DNA from 2 places in the Alteromonas sp. BZK5 genome. Region 1 is predicted to be linked to the other one. Evidence: riboswitches for the same ligand, from Rfam matches in the RefSeq annotation. Region 1 holds a riboswitch; the other holds the start of a gene.
What was found. Region 1 has a riboswitch for thiamine pyrophosphate ahead of BIZ39_RS14620 (TonB-dependent receptor). Riboswitches for the same ligand answer to the same signal wherever they lie in the genome.
Positions count from the first base shown of each region.

Region 2: it holds a riboswitch for thiamine pyrophosphate, as region 1 does, so the genes downstream of both, thiC (phosphomethylpyrimidine synthase ThiC) here and BIZ39_RS14620 (TonB-dependent receptor) in region 1, are expected to answer to the same signal.

Region 1 covers NZ_JACSOE010000053.1:1,176-9,274, reverse strand. The annotation lists gene BIZ39_RS14635 (phosphotransferase) at 1-659, opposite strand, end outside; gene pnuC (nicotinamide riboside transporter PnuC) at 616-1,260, opposite strand; gene BIZ39_RS14625 (hypothetical protein) at 1,260-1,523, opposite strand; gene BIZ39_RS14620 (TonB-dependent receptor) at 1,541-3,631, opposite strand; TPP riboswitch at 3,687-3,790, opposite strand; gene BIZ39_RS14615 (acyl-CoA thioesterase) at 3,921-4,346, opposite strand; gene BIZ39_RS14610 (GNAT family N-acetyltransferase) at 4,406-6,670, shown strand; gene BIZ39_RS14605 (tetratricopeptide repeat protein) at 6,897-8,099, opposite strand, start outside.
Region 2 covers NZ_JACSOE010000006.1:32,074-40,172, reverse strand. The annotation lists gene BIZ39_RS03145 (threonine/serine exporter ThrE family protein) at 1-53, opposite strand, end outside; gene thiH (2-iminoacetate synthase ThiH) at 283-1,416, opposite strand; gene BIZ39_RS03135 (thiazole synthase) at 1,413-2,183, opposite strand; gene thiS (sulfur carrier protein ThiS) at 2,185-2,394, opposite strand; gene BIZ39_RS03125 (HesA/MoeB/ThiF family protein) at 2,391-3,185, opposite strand; gene thiE (thiamine phosphate synthase) at 3,178-4,779, opposite strand; gene thiC (phosphomethylpyrimidine synthase ThiC) at 4,776-6,686, opposite strand; TPP riboswitch at 6,961-7,072, opposite strand; gene BIZ39_RS03110 (heme biosynthesis HemY N-terminal domain-containing protein) at 7,184-8,099, opposite strand, start outside.

The DNA of each region.
Region 1 (8,099 bases):
CGGTTTCCCATGGCGGCATATTCCCAATCAATAATTTTGAGTGAGTTATCTGCGCTCAGTAATAAGTGATTTGTTAGCAAGTCATTATGACATAACACATAGTCGTCATCGTCTTGTTCACTTTTTATTACTTGTTTCCGCAATGATTGGGCTTTTAGATAAAGCTCACTGCTCATATCGAGCTGTGCAACATTAATATAATGCTGCCATCTTGATGCTAAATCTAATGGCCTAGCGGTAATGGGCAAAGAATGAATACGAGCGAGGGTGTTGGCCAGCTCAAGCATTGAAAGCGTCGCACTGTCACTGTGCTCTAGCCACTGCTCAACCCAGATGGTTTCATCATCGCTTAACCATATAGGTTGCGGCGCTACTCCCAACCTATAAAGCTGTTGCTGCAAAGCAAATTGGTGCGCACGATTAACCCCACTAAAGTCATCATCGCCCATCCATTTCACCGCTAAGTCGACAGGGTTATGAGCCGACTTTAGTTGCCCACTACTTTGAAGATTATTTGCTATCAAGGCTAACTGACTATCTGCGAGCTCTTGAACGCGGTAAACGTGATTTACCGCTCCAGCAGGGTGTGACGAAATTTTCGCACTGTCGCTAAGATTAAGCGCCTTTTGCAGCGTGGCGATGATATCCAACCTGTTCACCTTGTTTTTTATATTGTACTAGCCACTGGTAATACCCAAATACCGCAAAACCAACATAGCCTAAGAACAGGCAAGCAGATAATGCATAACCCACTTGCAGGTATAAATAGGCGGACGCTAAATTGATGAAAAACCAATAAACCCAGTTTTGCAGGATTTTATGCGCCACCATAAATGTTGTGACTACACTCAATAAATTAATGCTCGCATCTAATAGTAGGTACTCACTATTGAACTGTGAGCCTGCCACCTCAGACAGAACCCAAGCGAGCAATAACATACTCGGCACAATGAGCAAATGAGCCCAGAACGGCCAATGAAGCACTGGCTTAACATCGCCATCTTCCGCTCCTTTCGACCACTGATAATAACCGTATCCCGCCATTATCATATAAAAGAAGTTAAGCGCAGACTGAAATGGCAAAGTCACCTGCCAAAATAGCCAGGTGTAAATTGCGGTACTCACAAAAGCGCACAGCCAACACCAGCTGTTCTGTTTTGCGGCTAACAGCACATAGGCAATAGCGAGGACAACCGCTACCCACTCTAAAAGCGAAGTAGCGGCAATTTGTGAGGTAAACTCAGAAAAAAAGCTAGCCATTAAGATGATTTTCTAGATTGCATGGCATCGAAGTTTAAGAACTTGGCCACGAAAATAGCTTGCCCCACTTCTTCATGGGTTCTTTGCATTTCTTCACCAAGTACTTTCATAACCACACCATAGTCACCTGTAACCTGCGTGCTGGTTGAACTTGTTGAAACTGCAATATCACTATAGCTATTTAACCTATCAATGAAATCTTGAATAGGTGGAATGTATTCGTTAACCAATGGGTACAACGACAGTTCAACCATAACTTGCATGTCTGTTTCCTTTTATTTTAAAACGCGTACTTAACAGTAACGCCAAACTGACGACCGTTACCTATTTGGTAATATGGCTCATCGAAAGCATACTCATCGCGAGGGTCGTTGCTGAAACCACCGAACCCACGGGTGTAGTACTCACGATCAAACGCATTTTGTACCCACAGTGATGTCTGCCAATCACCGTGTAGCACCACAATCTCCGAATTAACCAGCGTAGTACTTGGCGAGGTTACATCATGGCCGTCAGAAAAACGGTATTCGCTTTTGTAATCTACATCTACACGCCAAAGCATGTTATCTGTAAGTGCGTACTCACTATACAGGTTTGCGGTCCACTTAGGTGATTGAGCCTGTCTTTGCTCAGACACTTCAGTACCGTCTGCAAGCGTATACCCTTCAAAGGTAGCGCTTAGGTAACCAACACTTGCATCAAGCTGCCATGCATCACTAGCAATCCAGCTAAGCTCTAGCTCGGCTCCTTTGTTTGTTCCTAAATCAGCATTATCAATAATATCTACGAACCCTGCCGTACCGTCATCACGAGTGATAACGTCAAAATCGCTCACCTGAGTATCTTTTCTATCCATATAGAAAATTGCAGCGCGAGCAATTAGGTCAGGTGTAAATAATGGGCCCTTAACGCCTACTTCGTAGTTCCAGTTATACTCTTCGTCGAAGAATCGCTGATTGTCATTCACGCGGCTGTCGGGGTTAAAACCTGCACCTTTATATCCGCGTGAAATACTGCCGTAATAGAAGTGATCGCCCTGTGTATACTGAAGCGCGATTTTCCCGCCTACCATGGTGGTGTCGAACGCGCGAGTAAGCTGGTTGTTATCAGCGTAATCAAAATCGTAGTTTTCTACTCTTAACCCTGCTACAAGTACTAAATTTTCGTTCAAACGACTTTCAGTCTGAGCATAGATAGCGGTCGTCGTAGGCGTGTATTCACTGGCAAAGTCACTATCCAAATAAGTGTACTGACGTAGCAGCTTTTCTTCCGTGCTTTTATAAAATACGCCTATTGTCCAGTCAGTCATACCATCAAAAAGTGCGGCACTGTCAGAGGACACGAAACGCATCTCGCCGGTCTGTGTTTCTACATCACGAAAATAGGCGTCAAAAGACGTATAACCCCACGGGTGAAACCCTGTGAATGTCCAGTCTTCATCGTAGCCATAAGCAATATTGTGAGAAGCATGGGTGGCAATTAGAATAAAGTCGCCCGCTGCTGTATTGGTTGTAGAGCGCGCGCTAACAGCGTGGGTTTGGTGTTCGTCAAATCCTGGTTCATCAGACAGCGTTTTGTTGTCATTGTCTAGCGAGAATGCATCGTAACCGTTATCGATATCGTACCAGCGATAAGTAAGTGCAAGTGTGGTTCGCTCATCTACGCTGCCTTCAACGGCAAAGCGCAGTGCGGTTTCATCGATATTCGCGGTATCGCTTCTATTTAAGAACGTATTTTCTACAAAGCCATCACTGCGATTATGAACCAGCGCAACACGATAGCCCCAATCCGTGTTGATATCATCACCAGTGGCGCCTTCAATACGGTAACTCTCTTTGTTCCCAATGCGGGCTTCAACGTAGTCTGGGGCGTCGCTACCCACGTCATTACTGGAGAGTTTAACCGCTCCGGCCAATGCACCTGTGCCGTATAAGGTAGCCTGAGGTCCGCGATATACCTCTAGTTGTTTAGTATCAAAAATAAGACCTGCCGCAGCAAGGCCTGAAAAATCAAATTCATCGACGATAAAGCTTACAGAAGGATTGATAGGCTCGGCGAACTGACTACGCTCTCCAATACCGCGAATTTGCACGAAGCGGCCGCGAGACGCACCAGCTGCAAAGTTTACGTTTGGAATACTGTTTAGCACACTGTCGATATGGCTCGGCTGTCTACTGCGAAGACGCTCTTGATCTAAAATGGTCGCGCTAGCACTTAACTGGTCGAGTGTAGTTTGACGAAAATCACCAGATACGATGACGCGCTCAATATCTGATGGCGTGCTATCTGAAGTGTTACTTACATTGGTTTGTTGCGCATAGGCCGCAACGGAACTAGCAAGCAGTGAAAGTGTGAAAAGTGTTTTATACATGGGATCTCTTATTCTTATTTAAGAAAAAAGATCCGGGTCTAACGGCAGGTGATAAGGCTATATTGTGAACCATCCCTACGCCGGTATTATCCGGATCAGGTTTAAGGGTTCCCACGAATGTGGATCTCAGACCGAAAACGGACACCCCTTGGTATAGTGTTGCGCTGCTCAAACTAGCAAACTCAACTTCTGCGACGGAGTCTACCAGTTCGATACACGCCGTCAAGCAGATAAGACGTTAAGCTAACGTAAGGTTTTATATATGATATAAGGCGTTGAAAGCTGAGGGCTATTCAGCGTCAATATTCATATTTAGGCGACGTACTTCATCGTCAGTTTGTGCTTTTAAAACTTCCAACGTTTTGCCGTGTGCCGTCGGTTGACGCGTACCAGGGTCAACCTTTACGAAAACGATATCGTCTGCAAAACAGATGGTTTTCTTGGTTGCTTTGTTGCGTACCAAGCAGCTTACGGTAATAGACGTACGGCCTACAGCTTTAGTTTCTAGACCAAACTCTACGATATCACCCTGCATAGCCGGTGATTCGAAACTAATTTCACCAATATGCTTAGTTACCAAGCAATTAGTTTCTAGCTGACAAATAGCCCAAATTGCAGCTTCTTCGTCTATCCATTCTAACGCGCGGCCACCGAACAAAGAATTGGCGTAATTAAGGTCGTTTGGCATAACTAGACGCCGAGAAAGAAAGCGCATTCGAATTCCTCATAATAAATCGCTACTATAGCGTTAGATTATACCGAAAAAACTGATTCATGGCGCTAACTCAATTACGCGAATGGCTATTAGCCCCCTACTTTGAAAATAGCGGCGAAAATGGCTGCAAAAAAAGCTCTCACGCTTCGCACTTATCAAACGTGACTTGCCCGCTTCACCGGAGAATGCTTGTAATATCTGGCAATGATGATTTTTGTGAAGCTGCCATACGTAGCGTTCAAGCCTTTGTAGATGAAGTTTCATCTATAAGCGTTGTGAATTTTGCTGGCGATACACTTAAGGGAAAGAACCGCAAACAAGTACTGGGGAGCGAATGTGACATTGCCACATTAGACTGTCGCGATTTATTCAAACCTGGCGACGTGATGGCAGTGGCGGGGATCGTTAAACGCAGTGGTTGTTTAATACTTATTTGCCCTGCATTGAGTGAATGGGTCAACAATATTTCGGTCTCGTTCCTGTCGGAGGGGTTTACGCTTACACAAAGTCGATACCTCGAACGCTTTATAAAGCACCTGCGTAACAACGACTACGTGGCACTTCACACTGAAGAAAAAACCACACTTCCAGATACGGCTATGTACCGCATTAGCCAAGGCGTAACGTCAAACGTCTATAGAGGCTCACTATTTAAATCAGAAGAGCAAGAGCAGGCATACAGTCGTTTATATCAAGCACACTCACTTAATAAACTAAACGCGCTGATTACCGCCCCAAGAGGCAGAGGCAAGTCATCATTATTAGGTATATTCATTGAAAGCCTAATCAGACAGGGTAAAAATGTACTATTAACCAGTGAACGCTTTGATAATGTGAAGAACGTGCTTTCACGTATTCACCAGTACGAAATAGCAGGTGTCAGAACACAACAACCATCCACCGCTAACATTCAAACCCAACTAATCCTTGGTGATAAGAATGAGGCAGCGACGTTTGGCAGTGTAAAATGGGTGCCCCCTGACAGTGCCTTGTTATATACCACAGAAGATGAAAAGTACGACGTTGTAATTGTTGATGAAGCGGCATCTATCCCCCTCCCGGATGTATACCGGATCATAGCCAACCACAAGCAGTGGGTGCTCAGTACTACGCTTTTGGGTTATGAAGGCTCAGGCAGTGGCTTTATTCACAAACTCATCCCTAGTTTACCGCCATCAGCTATTCATCTAAGACTGTCAACGCCGTTACGATGGTTCGAAAACGATCCCGTTGAAGCCTTTTTCAATACGACTTGTTTATTTGAGGACAGAGATGCGGCGCACAATATTGGCGAGATTAATTTCAAAAACAGTATTAATGCATCGATAGATTACGATTTTTCCATAAGTTTGTTTAAAAGTATTTCCGAAGAGGCGCTTCAGCAAATAATGTCGCTACTTTCATTAGCCCATTATCAAACTACGCCCGATGATTTCATGCGCTTGATGGATAGCCCGGATGTACTTGTTGCCATACTTAAATTCAACGACAACGTGATAGGTGCTGCAATCATAAACGCTGAAGGTAGCGACTACCTGAACGATACCGCATTGGGGATTGCCTCTGGAAAGCGTCGTCCTAAAGGGCATTTAGGTGCACAGCGACTTGCTCTGTTGTCTGCTGATGCAAAAACAGCAACGTTTAGATATTGGCGTATTAATCGTATTGCCGTCGATACGGTGGCGCAAAGTAAGGGTATGGGCAGTTACTTGCTACAAAGAGTTAGTAATGAAGCCAAAAAGCAAAGTATTGACGCTATCTGTACTTCTTATGGAACGACACAAAAGTTAGACAGCTTTTGGACAAGAAATGGATTTAAGATTGTAGACTATGGGCGAAAGCCTAATAAAGCCAGTGGCGAAACCAGTGCACTAGCGTTATATCCTCATTCCAACAGAGCAAAAAAACTGCTTTCTGAATTGGTAGCGCTAAAAGAGAGCTTTCAATTCGATAACCAGTTAGACAACGTGCCCATTAGCATACTGACAATCTATGTAGAAAAGTTAGTACATTTTACCCAAGGCACACGCACTTTAGATGATGTTTGGCCGATATTACATAAAATTGCGCGTTATGCAGAGACTCACCCTACACCAAGCGCAAATACTCAACTGAACAAGCCAAATAACACAATACTGTATACGCTATGGCGTCTTGTTGAAATCATTAACACGAAGCGCTTTCTCAGAAAAGTATTTACACATTCAGATATGAATGCGAAGCAACTTGTTTCTACATTAAACGAAGAAAATTTAAAAGTAAGTGGGTTAAAAGAAGTCACTATTGTTATAAGAGAAGCACTTCTGCCTGCTTTCAAAAAATAGAAAGTCTGTAGCCTAAAAGTACAACTAATCAGCTTGGCGTAGAGCCACTATACCTGCGGTGACACGCTGCGATTATGAACATTTTAAATCTCGCTGAGTGTCTAATGACCTATGCGGACTGTTATTAATGCCCTATAAATATAATCCCATTCGAGAAAAGCTCACTTACAAAATTAAGGGCAAAAAAAAGCCTCCCAAAGGGAGGCTCTTTTGCTAAAACCACATATTAGATACTAATACCGCGGTTCTTCGCTTTTTCCTTGATATAAGGTTCCCACGCTGCAGCGTTGCGACGTAGTGAGCGATCTTTCTTAGCTTCTAGTACATGTTTGTAAGCAGACTTAAAGTTACCTGCGTAGAAGTTCGCTTCCATTAACGTGAAGTGAATCTTCTCAGGGTCTTCAGCACCACGCTCTAGAGCGTTCTCTAGTGCTTTGATAGCGCCTTTGTAGTCTTCAGCTACAAGTAGAAGTGTACCTTGCTTACGATAATGCTCTGGATCAGAACTCTTTGCGGCCGCCTGTGCGTACAGATTAGCTGCAGTTTTAAAGTTCTTAGCCTGGTGATATGCGTTAGCAATATTCGCAAGCATATCGGCATCGTTCTTCAACAAGCCTTCTTTCATGTGCTTTTCAAGTAACTTCGCAGCCTTGTAAGGCATCCCGTTACTTTGATAAAGCTGAGCAAGCGTTTTGATTTCTGAATCTTTTTCTAGATAACCCTGCATATAAGCAAGTTCTAGCGTTGAAAGACCTTTCTTGTAGTCTTCAACTAAGATATAGAAAAAGCCCAGACGCGACCACCAAGTCTTCTCTTCAGGAAAAGTTTTAACTAACTCTTCCGCGACAGAAACCGTCTCAGGGTACATCTTACGCTCGTAGTAAGAAGTTAACTTAAGAACATAAGGGTTCTTGTTTGGCTCTTCATACAAAGCAATTGCCTTGTCTGCTGGCTCAACCATTTTAGCTAACTGCTTAGACTCAAAGTACGCCTGTGCCAAGCGAGTGTACACATCAGCATCTTCTTTACAGGTAAATTCCATCCACTTGTTATACCATTTGATGGCATCAGTGTACTTCTCTTCCTGCATGCTCAAATCACCTATCAATTTAAGTGTTTGAGAGTGCTCAGTGTCGTTAAGTACTTTTGGTTCAACAGAGTCAACCAAGTAGTTTAACGCCTTACCGCCCTCACCTTCTTGTGAAGCCAATAAGTTACCGATAAAACGCTTAACATATGCTTTATCAAAATCGTCTGAAGGATCGATTTCATAAAGTACATTTAACGCTTCTGTGAGCTGGTCTTCATTATAAAACTCAAAAGCTTTTTGAACTTTCTTACCGGTACGCTCACCTACTAGCGTTGTTTTTCCCTTCTCATATCCAGGACAAACAACAGGTGCTGACTGCGCTAGGGCAGCGGGTGCTGA
Region 2 (8,099 bases), on a different contig from region 1:
TTGCCTAGCTTCACTATAAATCTACGAATTTGAATAAATTCAACGGTATCCAACGCACTGCCCTTTAGTTTTGATAAATCTAATATGAGATAAATGAGACAAAAAAGCCAGACGCATAGGTAAAGTGTCTGGCTAAAATTTGGGCGGATTGTACGGAGGGTTTTGCACGAAAGCAAAACAAATTTTCTCTTATTTTCCCTTACAAAAACTAATCGATTAATCCATTAAAAGTACGCTCTTTTAGCGCGAGTTTTCAAACGAAAAATACAGGTATTCTTGCGCTTAAACACGTTCTGTAAACGGCATCCAGTCTTTCCATACGGGTTCCAGTCCTTTCATTGAAAGTGCGCTCACGACGTCTGATACAGATCGGTTGTCGTCAATATCGAATTGATTTAGTGCCTTCGATGGGGCGCTGTAACCGCCAGGCTGTGTTTGCGACGCTGCACTCATAGACGTTATGCCAAGTGGCATTACGCCATCCCGAAATACTGCCGACTCTCGGGTAGACAGCGAGAGTTCTGCTTGTGGGTTAAAAATGCGGTGGGCGCATATTAGCTGCAGCAGATCTCGCTCGTTAGGGAGTTTACTGTTGGTGAGGGCGTTGCCGCCAGTGCTGTTACCTTCACAGCTACGAAGGCGCGGAAAAGCAATAGATACACGGCTTTGCCAGTAGTGTTGCTGTATTAACTTGCCGTGAAGGGCGGTCATGGCGCTATCAACCCGCCAGTCGCCTAAACCCAGTAGTGCGCCAATGCCTATTTTATCAATGCCGGCTTTCCCTATGCGATCGGAGGCTTCTAAGCGCCATAAGAAGTCCTGTTTTTTACCTCGAGTATGGTAATTAGCGTAATGCTGCGGTGAGTAGGTTTCTTGATACACTAACACTGCGTCTAAGCCCAGGTACTTCAAGGTTTCATATTGCTCGCGCTTTAAAGGCTGTACCTCCATCATAAGGTAGCTCACCTTTTCGCGAATGGCGCTTAGTGTTTGCTCAAAATATTCCATCCCCACTTTGGTTTCATGTTCGCCAGTAACCAGTAACACCTGTGAAAAACCTAAATCTTTAATGGCTTCAATTTCGGTCAATACTTCGCTTATAGACAGGGTTTTGCGCTTTATTTTGTTGCTCATGGTAAAGCCACAATAGGTACACTCGTTGGCACACAAGTTTGATAAATACAAAGGTACAAACAGTTGCATGGTATTGCCAAAGCGATGGCGAGTAATTGTTTTAGCGCGATAGGCCATGGCTTCTAAGTACTTAGCGCCAGCGGGAGAGATCAGCGCCATGAAGTCGTCTAAAGAAAGTGTATCTTTACCTAACGCTCGTTCTACGTCGCCCGCTGTTTTGCTGTTTATCGACATAGCCACATGCGACAAGTCTTGCTGCATTAATGCCTGCGCTACCTTCATACCGCCGGCTCCAAAAAGGCGGTAAGCGGGCTAGAGGCTTGGGCAATACTGCTGGTAGCACCAAGTCCAGCTTCAAAGGCATTTCGCCCCGTTTCTACGGCGCTTGCGAAAGCTGCTGCCATAGCAACTGGGTCCTTAGCCGTGGCGATAGCCGTATTTACCAGTACCGCATCTACTCCCAGCTCCATGGCCGCCATAGCTTCGCTTGGCTTACCAATGCCTGCATCTACAATGACGGGTATCGACGCTTGCTCAACAATAATTTGCAAAAAGGGTTTGGTTTGTAATCCCTGATTGCTCCCAATTGGCGCGCCCAATGGCATAACGGCAGCGCAGCCTACCTCTTCTAAGCGTTTACATAAAACGGGGTCTGCTCCGCAGTAGGGCAAAACGTGAAACCCTTTTTTAACCAGTGCTTCTGCGGCAAGCAGGGTTTCGATGGGGTCGGGCAACAAGTAGCGTTGGTCTGGATGAATTTCCAGCTTCACCCAAGGGCTACCTAATGCTTCGTATGCAAGTTCGGCGGCGAATATGGCTTCTTTCGCGTTCTTCGCTCCCGACGTATTCGGCAAAAGAGTAACGCCCAATGCTTTTAATGCCGAAAGCGTTTCATCTTGTGAACTATGGCTGGCGACACGCTTCATTGCCAAGGTCACCATGCTGCTCTTGGCTGCCTGTACCGCGTTTTTCATGGTGTCTGGGTTACTAAATTTGCCAGTGCCAGTTAACAGGCGGGAAGGGAAGGTGTGATTTGCGAGTGTTAGCATTTTAGCCTCCTGCCACTAGGGTGAAGATATCCACGGTATCGTTGTTACTTAAATACGTCGTCGGCCATTCTTGCTTGCTGATAATGGCGGCATTTTTGGCAACGGCAGTGCCTTCGTCTTTCAATTGTTTAAGGGCAATTAATTCACTAAGTGATATAGGAGAAATCACGCTCATTAATTGATTGTTCACGTTGATGTTAATTTGGGTCATTGGCATACCTCACAAGAAGAAGAGGGGGGAAGCTTGAAACTTTGCAGCGTGCCTTGGCCTGCATGGGCGTTTACGTAATGGCCCCATTTAATATCGGCATCGAAGCCTCTTGCCAGAAATAACAAGGCTTGGGTAGCTTGGTGGCACGCTGCCATGCCTACTACTGGGCCTAGTACACCTTTGCTAACGCAATCTTCGCGTACGGCAACATTATTCACTAAACATTCATAGCAACCGCAGGTGGCTGAGTTTTGAGGCAAGTTCAGCGCTTGCCAGGTAAGCCCACTGGCTGCGGCAATAAAAAGTGGAATAGAGGCGCGAAACGACGCTAGGTTTATCTGTCTTCGTACCGTCACGTTGTCGGTGCAGTCCAGCACGCAGGTGGCTGATGCAATTAACGTTGGTAAGTTGTTACTATCAGCAAATAAGCTTTTAAACTGTATGTTTAAATGCGAGTTCACTTTACGCAGTTCATTGTAAAGCGACTTGGCTTTTAGCTCTCCTAGGTGCATTTCGTTGTAGCTTATCTGGCGCTGCAAATTACTGATGTCGACGGTGTCACCATCTATAAGTGTAATGTTGCCCACGCCTGCGCCTGCTAAATAGCGGGCGGTTAAGCTGCCTAATCCACCTAAACCAACGATAACAGCGTGTGCACCCGCCAAATTAAGCTGTCCGTCGTGATCAATGCAATCGAGTAAAAGTTGTCTGCTGTAGCGACGTATATCCTGATGCGCTAACTGCTGGCCCACTGAGTGACTAAGTGAATGAGTAGCTGAATGACTAAGCAAACCCAGCCTCCTCAACCAATGCTTGGTAGGCTTTTAGCGGGTGTGCTGCCTGAGTGATTGCACTTACCACAGCAATGCCGTTAACGCCGGTTTTAGCTACATCGCCTATGCGCGATAAGTTAATGCCACCAATAGCAACGGTGGGAATGCCATCGCAAAGCTGCACATACTTTTCTAAACGTGCTACACCTTGAGGCTTTGAAGGCATGTCTTTGGTATTGGTGGGGAAGATATGACCAAGGGCAATGTAAGACGGGTTTAAAGCGCGAACACGTTGAATTTCAGCGAAGCCGTGCGTTGATATTCCAAGCCGTAAACCCGCACTACGGATGGCGCTTAGGTTTGCGGTGTCGATATCCTCTTGCCCCAAGTGCACACCGTAAGCTCCGAGTTCTATGGCCAGCTCCCAATAGTCATTAATGAATAATTGGCAGTCGGTGTGTTTCACCAATTCTATTGCCTCTTTTATTTGCTGACGAATGTCTTCTTGGGAGCCTTGTTTAACCCGTAGCTGCATTATTTTTACGCCCGTTGGCCAGAGGCGGGCTATCCATTGCACACTATCCACTACAGGGTAGATGCCTAAATGAGTATGAGTAAGTGCAGGAAAGTGGCCTTCTTTACAAGACGAGGCTTCAAGAAGGGTATCCTTATCCCGCTCTTTTTCATTGGCAGTGGCGCCACGTTGATGAAAGGTCACCAGCGGAAAGCTCTCTGGTTTTGCGGGAAAGCCGTTGGTTCGTGCAAAGTAGGCGGTTAATTCGTTACTTATGGCGTTTGCGTTAGCCGCTGCGCATTGCTTTGGTAGTGTATGGCCACGAACTTCGCTGACGTAAGCATTAGCAAGCGTAAGTGCGTCTTCAATGCAGTAGTCGTGCACAATGAATGCCGCTAATGCGCTGGCTAACATACAGCCTGTGCCGCGAAGGTTGCCGTTAGCGTATTTCGGCTGGCTAAAACGAAGAGTGTGAGAGGCACAAACAAAAATATCGCTTACATTTTTTTGCCAGTGGGCGTGACCGCCCTTAACGTAAACGCTCTTTGCGCCTTTACCCCTTAGCCGATTGATTGCAGTTAGCAAGCTCGCTTCATCAACAACAGGCAAATGGGTGAGCCACGCAAGCTCATCGATATTTGGCGTAACGATATCTACCGTATTCAGCAGTTCGTCAACTACGCTTTCGCTTAACTCACTCAGCACGCCACCGGACGAGGTAGACAGTACAGGGTCCCATACAACGAAGGGGCGAGGGTTAGATGTTTTTTGAATACGTGCACACAACAACAGCGCTTGCTCATCATTAGCAATAGCGCCAATTTTAATAGCGCGTGGTGGGGTATCTTCAAACAGCACCTGCCACTGCTGATTTAATGCCGACGCGCACATGCTTTCCTTACTAAGCATGATTGAGTTGGACTGCACGGTAAGTTGTGTAGTGAGCACACAAGCATGGATGTTCAGATCGGCCAATGTAATGGCGTCGCGGGTAACGCCCGCACCACCGCTACAGTCAACGCCTCCCACACACCACACTACAGGAAGTGCAGTGGTGAGGTTGTTGGGTGCAGGGCTTATGGACGCTTTCGCCATCATGGTAGCTCTACCTTGCTATCTGCAGTGTGATAAAGTTCCGCGCCAGACTGATTGAATGCCTGGGCCATGTCTTTCATGCCTTTTTCTTTCTCAAACTCTTGCTGCTCTGCTTGTTTAGCCACATCGCGCACTTCCTGAGAAATTTTCATGCTGCAAAATTTAGGGCCGCACATAGAGCAGAAATGCGCAACTTTGCCAGACGCCTGCGGCAAAGTTTCATCGTGATAAGCGCGCGCGGTATGCGGGTCGAGAGCTAAATTGAACTGATCTTCCCACCTGAATTCAAAGCGTGCTTTCGACATGGCGTTGTCGCGAATTTGTGCACCTGGGTGGCCTTTTGCCAAGTCGGCAGCGTGGGCTGCAATTTTGTAGGTGATCAACCCCTGTTTAACGTCTTCTTTGTTAGGTAGGCCCAAATGCTCTTTAGGTGTTACATAGCACAGCATTGCGCAGCCATACCAACCAATCATGGCAGCACCAATACCTGAAGTGAAGTGATCATAGCCAGGAGCGATATCGGTGGTGAGGGGGCCAAGGGTATAAAACGGTGCTTCGTGGCAGTGCTTAAGCTGCTCTTCCATGTTCGCTTTAATCATATGCATGGGCACATGCCCCGGGCCTTCAATCATTACCTGAACATCGTACTCCCATGCGATTTTCGTCAGCTCACCAAGGGTACGTAATTCAGAGAATTGCGCGTTATCGTTAGCGTCAGCTACGCTACCAGGGCGCAGGCCATCACCTAGCGACAGCGCCACATCGTACTTAGCGCAAATTTCGCAAATATCGTGAAAGTGCTCATACAGAAAGCTTTGCTGGTGGTGGCTTAAGCACCACTTTGCCATTATCGAACCGCCGCGCGATACAATGCCAGTAACCCGCTTTGCGGTAAGGTGTACGTATTCAAGCAGCACGCCAGCGTGAATCGTGAAGTAGTCTACGCCTTGTTCGGCTTGCTCAATTAGGGTGTCTTTAAACATCTCCCACGTTAAATCTTCGGCTACACCGTTTACTTTTTCTAGCGCTTGATAGATGGGGACGGTGCCCAGGGGAACAGGGCTATTTCTCAGCAACCATTCGCGTGTTTCGTGAATGTTTCTGCCGGTAGATAGATCCATGATGGTATCAGCGCCCCAGCGCGTTGACCACACCAGCTTCTCTACCTCTTCTTCAATAGACGAGGTGACTGCTGAATTACCAATGTTTGCGTTAATCTTTACTAGAAAGTTACGCCCTATAATCATTGGTTCCAACTCGGGGTGATTGATGTTGCATGGAATAATGGCGCGGCCTGCGGCCACTTCCTGGCGTACAAATTCAGGCGTGATGGTCTCGGGTAAATTCGCGCCAAAGTGTTCGCCTTTGTGCTGCTGCGTCAGTTCGGCATCTTTAATGGCTTGGCGGCCCATGTTTTCGCGAATGGCAATGTATTCCATTTCTGGAGTAATAATGCCCTGTCTTGCGTAGTGAAGCTGGGTTACGTTTTTACCTGCTTTTGCTTTTAGTGGTTTGCGGCTGCGAATAAAGCGGAAATCTTCGGTAAATATGTCGTTTTCACGCTCTTTTGCAAAGCTTGATGAAACGCCCTCTAATTCAAGGGCATCGCTACGCTCTTCAATCCACGTTTGGCGAAGCGGAGCTAGGCCTTTGTGCACATCTATGTTTTCTTTTGGGTCGCCGTAGGGGCCTGAAGTGTCGTAAACAGGAATTGGCGGATTTGGCTCTAAAATAGGATTGTCTTCAGTACCACCCACTAAACTGTCGTGTTGGTGAATAAGGCGCATGGCCACACGAATATCGTCACGGCTGCCACACTCGTAGTGGCGTGTTGAATTTGGGTAAGCTTCGCCAGCAAGTTCATTAATGAATTGTTGTGCTTGTTGGCGCTGTTCGCGTCTGTTCGACATAGCATTTTACCTTGTAAATTTAGGTTCTAAAAATGCTTGTCAGGAGTGAAGGAGAATACAAAGTGTAAGTGTAGAAGGGGATAATCCCGTTACTTTAGCGAGATTGTTGGTAAAGGTTCTGGTGATTACAGCCCTTTACACCGTTGATGTTGACTTGGGGATAAACTTGAACAGTTTACCTTGAGTGACGAGCAGCACCGTAATGGGTGTGTCTGTATCATCAACAGCAAAACAACTTCGCTTCACAACGCTAAACCACGGTTTAACATTGTGCACATTGTATTTTCTTGTTCCCTTCGCAGGTATTAGCCTGATCAGGTTCTACGGATCCCACTTTCGCGGTCTCAGCTTACTGGGTTACCAGTGAAGCACTCCGACAAGTTGTTTAAGTCAATTCGGGTTGTTGTTGAAACAACCCGAATTGAGAATTCCTTTTTACTATATCTTCAATTTTACGGGTAATACAAGTACTACCAGAAAGCTAAATGAATATTCATCTAGCTGGCTAGCTGCTGACCTTCCTTGTAAAGCTTAAGCGCAGTGGCTGTGTCGTGCTTGCGTTCGCTAATTGCAGATAGCAGCAATAAGTCTTCTTTGCGCGACTTCATTTTAGTGGCTTTAAGCAGCGCTTTTTCCGCCAACACATCATCGCCTGAGTTAAATGCAACTTGACCTAGCGTGGAGTATAGCGACACGTTTTCTTCGTCTTGCTTTATCCAGCTTTCAAGCAGTCGTAGTGATGGCGATGCATCAGGAATATTAAGCTGCGTGAACAGCGGAAACAGGGCGCTATTCGGGCCACGCTTTTGCCATTCAACTAGCAAATTCTGTGCGTCGGCATGCATACCTTGGTCAAGTAACTGTTGAATGTAGGCCGCGCGGTAAGCATCGTCGTGACGAAGCTTACGAGGTAGGGTTTCCCAATACGATTTAAGCTCGACAGCGCCTTGTTTGCTGGCAATTTCGGCAAACTTACCTTTGGCGATGCGCTGGCTCCATGCGGTGTAATCCGCTTTGGGCAATGCTTTACGCCAGCCTGACAAATTCTCCTGAAGTACTTGCCACTTACCTAACTTGGCAAGAATTTGCGCTTTCAACTGCACAACCTGCTTGTTCTCGCGCTCTTGCTCGTCAAGCTCGTTAAGTTTCTCTAATGCCGCATCGTATTTTTCTTCAGCCATATCAATACGTGCGTGCATGACCGTTGCGGATACTTTTGCTTTTGGAAAATCAGTTGCCTGAACAAGGAAATAACGGGCTTTGGCTAAATCGTTATTGGCAAAAGCAATTTGCGCTGACGCCAAATAGTTAACGCCTTCGAAATCGCCGTTGGTGGTTTTGCTTAGCGCCTTTTGAGCCGTATCAAAATCACCTGCAGCCATTGCGTGTAAGCCGTCGTAAAACGCACGCTTA